3 regions of the Nocardioides massiliensis genome follow, and region 1 is predicted to be linked to each of the others. Evidence: riboswitches for the same ligand, from Rfam matches in the RefSeq annotation. Region 1 holds a riboswitch; each other region holds the start of a gene.

What was found. A riboswitch is a leader RNA that binds a small molecule or an ion and turns the genes downstream of it on or off. The one in region 1 is predicted to bind thiamine pyrophosphate.
Region 2: linked by a shared signal. The riboswitch ahead of J2S59_RS03420 (thiamine ABC transporter substrate-binding protein) and the one ahead of thiM (hydroxyethylthiazole kinase) in region 1 are both predicted to bind thiamine pyrophosphate.
Region 3: linked by a shared signal. The riboswitch ahead of thiE (thiamine phosphate synthase) and the one ahead of thiM (hydroxyethylthiazole kinase) in region 1 are both predicted to bind thiamine pyrophosphate.

What each region holds. Positions count from the first base shown of each region.
Region 1 is NZ_JAUSQM010000001.1:2,111,120-2,114,338, forward strand. Features, by position in the region: gene thiE (thiamine phosphate synthase) at 1-507, opposite strand, end outside; gene thiM (hydroxyethylthiazole kinase) at 504-1,373, opposite strand; TPP riboswitch at 1,365-1,461, opposite strand; gene J2S59_RS10475 (patatin-like phospholipase family protein) at 1,487-2,332, shown strand; gene J2S59_RS10480 (SDR family NAD(P)-dependent oxidoreductase) at 2,379-3,219, shown strand, end outside.
Region 2 is NZ_JAUSQM010000001.1:663,609-666,827, reverse strand. Features, by position in the region: gene J2S59_RS03435 (SDR family oxidoreductase) at 1-133, shown strand, start outside; gene J2S59_RS03430 (MBL fold metallo-hydrolase) at 157-1,212, shown strand; gene J2S59_RS03425 (GNAT family N-acetyltransferase) at 1,213-1,677, opposite strand; TPP riboswitch at 1,818-1,926, shown strand; gene J2S59_RS03420 (thiamine ABC transporter substrate-binding protein) at 1,947-3,029, shown strand; gene J2S59_RS03415 (ABC transporter permease) at 3,074-3,219, shown strand, end outside.
Region 3 is NZ_JAUSQM010000001.1:3,913,396-3,916,614, forward strand. Features, by position in the region: gene J2S59_RS19280 (thiazole synthase) at 1-113, opposite strand, end outside; gene thiS (sulfur carrier protein ThiS) at 119-307, opposite strand; gene thiO (glycine oxidase ThiO) at 304-1,419, opposite strand; gene thiE (thiamine phosphate synthase) at 1,416-2,027, opposite strand; TPP riboswitch at 2,023-2,132, opposite strand; partial or broken gene J2S59_RS20415 (antitoxin VbhA family protein) at 2,668-2,880, shown strand; gene J2S59_RS20420 (HEPN domain-containing protein) at 2,908-3,219, opposite strand, start outside.

The DNA.
Region 1 (3,219 bases):
GGCGACCAGCTCGCTGAGGCCTTGGAGGCCCAGCGGCGCCGGTGCGTCCGGTTTGGTCGACGTGGAGCGGAAGGCGCCGAGTCCCAGGTAGTCGACGACCCCTGCGGCGCAGGCGGCACGGACCTGCGCAGCGGTCGAGGTGCTCAGTCCCAGCACGGCGTCCGGGCCCAGGAGGAGTCGGGCGTCGGTCGGGTCGAGGTCGTTCTGGCCGAGGTGAACGCCGGCGACGCCTGCGCCGCGGGCTCGTGCCGCGAGCGCGACATCGACGCGGTCGTTGACGATCAACGGCACGCCTGCGGGGAGGGCGGCTGCAAGCGCACACGCCAGCGTGACCTGGTCGCGCGCGCCACGTTCCTTGGCTCGCAGCTGCACGACACTCACCGCGCTGTCGGTCTCGGCGGCGTCCACCGCTGCGGTGACGACATCCACGGCGTCGCGCCCGAGCCGATCGAGCACGCCGAGGTCGGCCACGAGATAGACCGAGAGGTCGAGTGGTGGCCGCCTCACCGGGCGCTCGCAGTCGCCAGGACGACCGAGGCGCGATCGGTCAGCTGGGTCGCGTCGAGGTGGTGGAGGGCGTCGATGAGTGCCACGGCGAAGCTGCCCGGTCCCGTCGCCACCTCAGCTGCGACCTCGGCAGCGACCCCGTAAGCGGTCACGGCGGCCACCGTGGCCACGAGCGGGTCGAGCTGGTCAGCGCGGGTGGCGCCGAGGAAGGCGGCCACGCAGGCGCCGAGTGCGCACCCGCCACCGGTGACGCGGGTGAGCAGGCTGTTGCCGTTGTCGATGCGGACGACGCGGTCCCCGTCGGTGACGGCGTCGACGGGACCCGAGACGGCGACGACGCCGTGGGTGTGACCGGCCAGTGCACCCGCAGCCCGGAGCGCCTCGTCGACCGAGAGCGTCGCGTCGGTCCCGCGGCCGCCGGCCGCAGGGTCGCTCAGCCCGGCCGTGGCGGCCAACGCAACGACCTCCGACGCGTTGCCACGGACCACCGTCGGCCGCGCCGCGACGAGGCGGACGGCGAGCGGCGTCCGCACCGGCAACATGCCCACGGCGACGGGATCGAGGACCCAGGGGACACCGGCGGCGCAGGCGGCCTCGACCGCCTCACCCGCGGCGTCGCGCTGTTCGGCGTACGGGGTGCCGAGGTTGACCAGGAGCGCGTCGGCGCCGGAGGCGAACGCTCCGGCCTCGTCGGGGATATCGACCATCGCGGGCGACGCGCCGAGTGCGAGCAGCGCGTTGGCGGTGAACTGCATGACCACTGCATTGGTCACACACTGGACGAGTGGTGCGCGGGTGCGGACGCGCTCCAGGGCGTCGACCAGCGCGGCGGTCTGAGGGGTGGGGTCGTTCACGGTGCGCGGCATGCGCGACATCCCTTCGCTAGTACGAACTAGATCAGGTTCGACGGGTGTGCTCTCAGCCCGCTGCGCGCGGGCACCCCGTGTCACGGTCGTGGTCCACGCTACCGTCTGGCTCCATGACTCGCGGACTCGTGCTCGGTGGTGGCGGCATCACCGGCATCGCCTGGATGACCGGACTGGTGGCGGGGCTCGCGGAGGCGGGTGTCGACGTGCGCACGGCCGAGATGGTCGTCGGCACGTCGGCCGGCTCGGTCGTGGGTGCGCAGCTGCGGTCGGGGACCCCGGTCGAGGAGCTGTACGCCTACCAAGCCTCGCCGTACGTCGCGAAGCCGGGCGAGCAGGTCGCCTCGATCAGCCCGTCGGTGCTGGCGCGCTACGCGGTCGCCTTCTTGCGCGGGCGCGGTGACAGCCGGCGCATGTGCCGTGCGTTGGGCGCGTACGCCGTGGCGCAGACGCGGGCGGGCAGGACGCCGACGCTGGAGGAGCGGTACGCCGCGATCCGCGAGCGCCTTCCCTCCCTGGAGTGGCCGGCCGAGCCGCTGGTCGCCACCGCCGTCGACGTCGCCACGGGCGAACTGCGCGGACTGGACGCCGCGAGCGGGGTGAGCCTCCTCGAGGCGGTCGCGGCGAGCTGTGCGGTCCCGGGCGTCTACCCGCCCGTGCCGCTCGAGGGCCGCGACCACGTTGACGGCGGCGCCCGGTCCTACGTCAATGCCGATCTCGCCCGCGACTGTGAGCGGGTGCTCGTCCTCGCCCCCGTCGACCGGGCGATCGGTCCGATGCGTCGGGCGAGCGAGCAGCTGGCCGGCGTACGCCACGAGGTGGTGCGGCCCGACGCGCGCTCGCGCGCGGCGATCGGGCGCAACGTGCTGGACCCGGCGCGTCGCAGCATCAGTGCCGAAGCCGGGCGGGCGCAGGCGGCCGACGTGGCCGAGCGCGTGCGCGCGCTGTGGAGCGACTGAACCCGGGTGCCGGCCGGGCGGCCCGCGCCGCCTACGATCTATCCCCGTGAGCACGCCGGAGGACACCGCTGCGAACGCTGCACCGGCGGGCATCGATCCCGACGAGATGGCGGTCGCGCTGAAGGTGCTGCGCGAGATCGCCCAGCTGCACCCGGACCACGACGACGTCCGCACGATGAAGCGGGCCGCGTCGCACATGTACAAGCTGATCAAGAAGTCGCGCCGGGCCGAGATCCGGATGGAGCGGCAGTCGCACGACCAGCGGATCATCGAGAAGACCGCGACCGGCTCGCCGTTGCGGATCGACGACGAGACGGCGGGGATCCCGCTGGTGTCGAACGCCGAGGGTGCCTTCGCCGGTGAGCTGATCACTGCGCGCGGCTGCTACATCTGCAAGCAGGACTTCACGCTGGTCGACGCCTTCTACCACTGGCTGTGCCCCAACTGCGCGGCGATGTCGCACGCCAAACGCAGGCAGCGCACCGACCTCACCGGCAAGCGGGCGCTGCTCACGGGTGGGCGCGCGAAGATCGGGATGTACATCGCGCTGCTCCTGCTGCGCGACGGCGCACACCTCACCATCACCACGCGGTTCCCGAAGGACGCCGTACGCCGGTTCGCAGCAGCCGAGGACTCCGACGAGTGGCTGCACCGACTGAAGATCGTCGGCATCGACCTGCGCGACCCCACGCAGGTGATCTCGCTGGCCGAGGACGTGGCTGCCGCCGGGCCGCTGGACATCCTCATCAACAACGCCTGCCAGACCGTACGCCGCAGCCCCGGCGCCTATGCGCCGCTGATCGAGGGGGAGTCGGCGCCGCTGCCGGCCGACCGTGCGCTGCCGGAGATGGTCAGCTTCGACAAGATCTCCGAGGCGCACCCGGCTG
Region 2 (3,219 bases), 1.4 Mb from region 1:
GATCGCCGCGGCGGTGCTCTACCTCAGCTCGCCCGCGGGGGCGTACCTCACCGGCAAGATCCTGGAGGTCGACGGCGGGTTGCAAGTGCCGAACCTCGATCTCGGTCTGCCGGACCTGACGCCCGACGCCTGACCGGGCCTGGGAGAGTAGTTGGCATGAGCAACGAAGCGGCGACCACCGGCTACCAGTCGACCGGCTCGGGGGAGTGGACCGAGCCCGGCGCCTACGAGGTGGCACCGGGCGTCCACCGGATCCCGCTGCCGCTGCCGATGGACGGCCTGCGCGCGGTCAACGTCTACGTGCTCGCCTCCGACGAGGGGCTCACGCTGGTCGACGGCGGGTGGGCGATCGAGGAGGCCCGCACGCTGCTGGAGTCCTCGCTCGCCTCGATCGGCTTCAGCGTCCGTGACATCCGCCGGTTCCTGGTCACCCACGTGCACCGCGACCACTACACCCAGGCCGCGGTGATCGGCAAGGAGTTCGGCGCCGAGGTCAGCCTCGGCATCGGGGACAAGCCGACGCTCGACCTCATGCACGACGCCACGCTCGACCGCGACCCGACGCTGGACCAACTGGTGCGCGCCGGCGCGCGGAGCATCGCCGAGGAGTGGGCGAAGTTCGGCGACGAGGACGGTCCCGACCTCGACCTGTGGGGCTACCCCGACGTGTGGCTCGAGGCCGACCACGACATCGAGCTGCCCGACCGGGCGCTGCGCGCGGTCTCCACGCCGGGCCACACCCAGGGCCATTTCGTGTTCGCCGACGAGACCGCCGGGGTGCTGTTCTCCGGTGACCACGTGCTGCCCACCATCACGCCGTCGGTCGGGTTCGAGCCCGTCTACGCCCCGCAGCCGCTGCGCGACTTCATGGCGTCGCTGCAGAAGGTCCGCGCGATGCCCGACCTGACGCTCCTGCCCGCTCACGGCCCCGTGGGGATGAGCTCGCACCAGCGCGTCGAGGAGCTCTTGGCCTTCCACGAGGAACGGCTGGTGCAGTCGCGCGACGCGGTCGCCGGCGGTGCGCGCACGGCGTACGACGTGGCCGGTGAGCTCACCTGGACCAAGCGCGGGCGGCACTTCTCCGAGCTCGACGTCTTCAACGGCGCGCTTGCCAGCATGGAGACCCTCGCCCACCTGGAGCTGCTCGCCCTGCGCGGCGACCTGCGGCGCACCGACGACGGCGAGACGCTCAGCTTCACCCTGCCGGACTGATCAGGGGGCCGCGAGCTCCTGGCGCATCGGGACGTGCGGGATGCCGTCCTCGAGGAACTCGGGTCCCACGATGTCGAACCCCAGGGCGGCGTACCAGTCGGAGAGGTGGGACTGCGCGTCCAGCACGACCGAACGCACGCCCGTCTCCCGCAGCGCACCGAGGGTGTCGCGCATCAGCGTCGCGGCCAACCCGCGTCCCCGGTGAGCCGGGGCAGTGACGACGCGACCGATGCGCGCCTCGTGCGGGTCGGGAGTGGCGAGCACGCGCAGGTACGCCGCCACCGGCGCCTCACCGTCGGCGTCGCCCGGCACCCACCAATGCTGCGTCGTCGGCTCCGCGTCACGCCCGTCGAGCTCCGGGTACGCGCACTCCTGCTCGACGACGAAGACGTCGACTCGCAACCGCCAGATCGCGTACGCCGTCAGCGGGTCGAGGTCGGCGAAGGCGGCGGTGCGGACGTTCACGCCGCGCAGCGTGTCACACCATCGCCACTGCACGACGGGATACGTGAGACACGCTGATCCCGACGATCGACGTGCGAGACGTATCCCGTTCGACCCGTGGGCCCGGCTGCTCGCGCGTCCGCGCGCGGACTATCGTGGTCGGCGAACGACAGGGGAGCGCCATCCAGGGCGCTGAGAGTGCGGAACAGGCCGCAGACCCTCGAACCTGACGCGGTTAGCACCGTCGTAGGGAGTCGAGCTCAACCCCTCCCACCCAAGGGAGACCACGCATGCGTGCGACCGAACGACCAACCCGCAAGCACCTTCTCGCCCTCACGGCGGCGGCCACAGCGACTCTGCTGGCGGCCTGCTCGACCGGGGGCGGCGACGACCAGGCGGCGGAGGAGACGGACACCGTCGTCCTCGTCACCCACAGCTCCTTCAACGTGCCCGACGAGGTGCTGGCGGCGTTCACCGACCAGCACGGCTACACCGTCGACGTCCAGGCCGCCGGCGACGCCGGCGAGCTGACCAACCGGCTGGTGCTGACGAAGAACTCGCCGCTCGGCGACGCTGTCTTCGGCATCGACAACACCTTCGCGAGCCGCGTCGTCGACGAGCAGATCCTCGCCGAGCACACCCCCGAGACCCTCCCGCAGGGCGCGGAGCGCTACGTCCTCGACGACGCGGACGCGGCAGCACGACTCACCCCGATCGACCAGGGCGACGTGTGCGTCAACATCGACGACACCTGGTTCGCCGACAACGACGTCGCGCCCCCGGCCACCCTCGAGGACCTGACGAAGCCGGCGTACGAGGGGCTCTTCGTCACCCCCGGTGCGGCGACGTCCTCGCCGGGCCTGGCCTTCCTGCTCGCCACGATCGCGGAGTACGGCGAGGACGGCTGGCAGGACTACTGGGAGCGGTTGATGGACAACGGCACGAAGCTCACCTCCGGATGGACCGACGCCTACACCGTCGACTTCACCGCCGGCGGCGGTGACGGCGACCGGCCGATCGTGCTCAGCTACGCGTCATCCCCGCCGTTCACCGTCCCCGAGGGTGGCGACGAGCCGACCACCAGCGCGCTGCTCGACACCTGCTTCCGTCAGGTGGAGTACGCCGGTGTGATCGAGGGTGCGGCGAACCCCGAGGGCGCGCAGGCCTTGGTCGACTTCCTCGTGGGGGAGGAGTTCCAGGCGTCGCTGGCGGAGAACATGTATGTCTTCCCCGTCAGCGAGGAGGTCGAGCTGCCCGAGGAGTGGGCGCGCTTCGCCGGGGTCGCGGAGGACCCCTACGACCTCGACCCGGCCCTGATCGCCGAGAACCGCGACACCTGGCTGCAGCAGTGGGGCGAGGTCGTCACCCGCTGATGCCCCTCGCGCCGCGTCGCCCGAGGCGCACTACCCTGCCGGTCGTGCGTCTCGCGGCGGCCGGACTCCCGCTGGCCGTGCTGGCGGTGTTCTTCGTGCTGCCCGTCGGCGGCATGCTCGCGCGCGGGTTCGTCGTCGACGGCGCGTTCGACCCCGGTGGTGTCCTACAGGTGCTGACCCGCCCGCGGGT
Region 3 (3,219 bases), 1.8 Mb from region 1:
GTGACCAGGCCCGGGGCGGCGGCGTCGACGACCTCGGACACGGCCTGGATGTTCGTCAGCCCGCCGGTCCCGATCCACAGCCGGCTGGAGAGGTCGACCCCTGCGATCCGCATGCGGCTCACCCGCCCTGGTGCGCGGTGACGACCTCGACCGCGTCGTTCTCCGACACCGGCGTGCTCTGCCACGACCCCGCGGGGACGACGACGCCGTTGAGGGCAATCGCCACGCCGCGTTCCGCGGGGACCAGGTCCCGCAGGGTGGAACCCGGCTCCACGGAGCGCGGCTCACCGTTGAGGTTGATTCTCATGAGGAGAAGACCCTTCTGACCGCAGGGCTGTTGACGAGCTGGTACGCGTCGAACCGGCCCGGCGCGAAGGGCCGCGCCACGCCCATGGCGTTGCCGTTCTCGACCAGGATCCGGACGATCTGGGCGCTCAGCGGTGCCAGCAGGACGCCGCCGCGGTAGTGGCCGACCGCCAGGACCAGACGGAAGGGTCCCGGGCTGTCGACGGTCCCCAGCAACGGCCCGTTGTCCGGCGTGCCGGGGCGGTTCCGGGCGGTGATGTCGACGACGCCCGCTGTCTCCAGCCCGGGAACGAGCGTGCGGGCGGCGTGCAGCAGGCGCACGATCGTGCCGAGGCTCGCGACCGGCACGGTGTCGTGCTCCTCCTCGCTCGCGCCGACGACTACCTCTCCGCCGGCGCGCGGCACCACGTAGACCTTCTCGCCGTGGACCCGGGCCCGGAGCACGCGCGTGGGCGGGTCGGCGGCGCGCAGCCGGATCGTCTCCCCCCTGACAGGACGGACGGCCGGGACCAGCTCGCGCGCCTCGGCACCAGTGGCGACCACGACCGCGTCGGAGGGGAAGCTCCGGCCGTCGGCGGTGGCCACGCCCGACGGCGTCACCTCCGCCCGGGCCCGAACCAGGTGGGCGCCCACGAGGCGCAGGAGGGCCTCCGCGACCAGGCGCGGGTTGACGTGGTGGTCCTCGGGAAGGAGGGCCGCGCCGGCGACCCGCGACAGCGTCGGCTCCTCGGCGCGGGCCTCGCGCCGGTCGAGCTCGCGGAAGGCGACGCCCTCGGCCTCGAGCACAGCCAGCGTGCGACGGACGTGCAGCAGGTCGTCGTGGTCCTGCCCCGCCAGCAGCGTGCCCGCGGTGCGAAGGTCGACGTCGAGACCGGCGGCGGCGTGCAGGCGCGCGGCGTACGACGGCCACAGGCGCGCCGAGGCGACGCCGAGCCTGAGCAACTCCGTCTCCCCGTGCCACGCCTCGCCGGCGGGCGCGAGCATCCCGGCCGCCGCCCGGGTCGCGCCGGCGCCCGGATCGGGGTCGAACACCCGGACATCGTGCCCCGCGCGGACCAGCTCCTCCGCGCAAGCCAGGCCGACGATGCCGGCCCCGACCACCGCTACCCTCATGCGACCGCGACGGCGCCGACGAGTTCCCTCGCGGACAGTCCGGGCTGAGGGGATCGGCAGATGGCCGAGGCCACCGCGATCCCGTACGCCCCGGCCGCCATCACCTCGGGTGCGCGCTCGGCGTTGATGCCAGAGATCGCGATCGCCGGCAGGACTCGAGCCGCATCACGCAGCACGTCCAACCCGATCGGGTCGGGGAGACCACTCTTCGTGGTCGTGGGGTAAACAGGCCCCACACCGACGTAGTCGGCGCCCTGCGCCTTCGCCTCACGGGCCTGGTCTGCGTTCCGGCAGGTGCCGCCGACGAGGAAGCCCTCCGGTGCCAGGCGTCTGGCCTCGGCGACCGCGAGGTCATCACGGCCGAGATGGACGCCTTGCGCTCCGGCAACGAGTGCGATGTCGACGCGGTCGTTCACGATCACCGCCGCCGGGGTACCGGCAAGGCGGTCCACGAGGGCGCGGGTGAACGCCACCACCTCGCGGTCGGACACCGACTTCGCACGCACCTGGACGGCGTCGACGCCCTCACGGACGACCGCCTCTAGCAGGCTGAGCGCTCCGTTGTCGTACGACGGCAAGTCGGTGATGCAGTGAATGCGGGGTAGCACGTCGCTCCTCACTTCCTTCGCCGGCATTACCCGGATCAGGTTCGACGGTCGGAGCGGCTCCAGCCCCATCTCAGCCCGATGCCTCGGGCTCCCGTGTGGAATGCAACGACCGTAGCAGCCGTGCAAGCTCTCTCGGAAGGAGGTCAGCCGGACGGCATAGCCGTCCCTGCCTTTTGCTTGACAACCAGGCCGACCCGCGGTGAGGACAACCAGTGGGCCGAGCAGGTCAGAGCCCAGCAACGTCGCCGATGACGATGATCGCCGGACCTGGATCGTGCCACCGGAGGCGATCATCCGCACCCATGCCAAGAACCGGAGGTCGCGGCATGGCTCCAGGACACGGCGGAGGCGTTCGAGGAGATCGGCGAGATCGATCTGGCCATCGACTGGGCGAAGCAAGCGATGGAATTCGACCGCGGCCACCAGTCCCGCAAGGCCGCGGACTACTTGGTGCGGCCTGCTCGAGGCCCACCGACCCGCCCAGGCGCTGGAGGCCCGGCTCTCGGTGTTCCGCAAGTGGCCGTCTTCGACATCGGCGGCGCGGCTGCACAAGGCCGCCAGCAAAGCGTGGCCCGAATATCGCGACGAGGTGGTGGCGACCCTCGCCGCGAGCCCGAGCGACGCGGTGCTCTTTGCGCACGTGACGCTGAACGATCCCGAGTTCGCGTGGAACCTCGCACACTCGCTCGCGCTCGACAGCGACCACTCGATCGATATCGAGCGGTGCAGGCGGTCCGTCGAGGATGCTCGGCGGTCATCCGAGTTGGAGGGCTCCCGCAGCAGCGACGCCACCCGCGCCGACCAGGAAGCATTCGTGCGCGGCGAGATCGACGAACGGCAACTGGGCGGGCGGGTGCGGGCTCGCTATCGCCTGGTCTGGTCAGAACAAGCCGAGCTGATCGAGAATGCCTTGCGACGCGGTGATGATCGCTTCCGCGTTATCGACGGCTTCCGCAGCCTCATCCTGCGTGGCGTCGTCACTCGGGCGCTCGGGATACTCGAGCTCGTTGCGCCGACGACGGAGCGCGCCGAACTGCCGGAAGCCAGGACCGAACTGCGCTCGAGCAGCGCGCTCGACGGCGTAGTGCCCACCCTTCGTCGTCGGCCGCAGCCCTTGATGAGCGAGCAGGGCGGTCAATGCCTGACGCGCGGCGTCGTAGGCCAGGACGAGAGCGGAGTCAGGGTCGGAGTC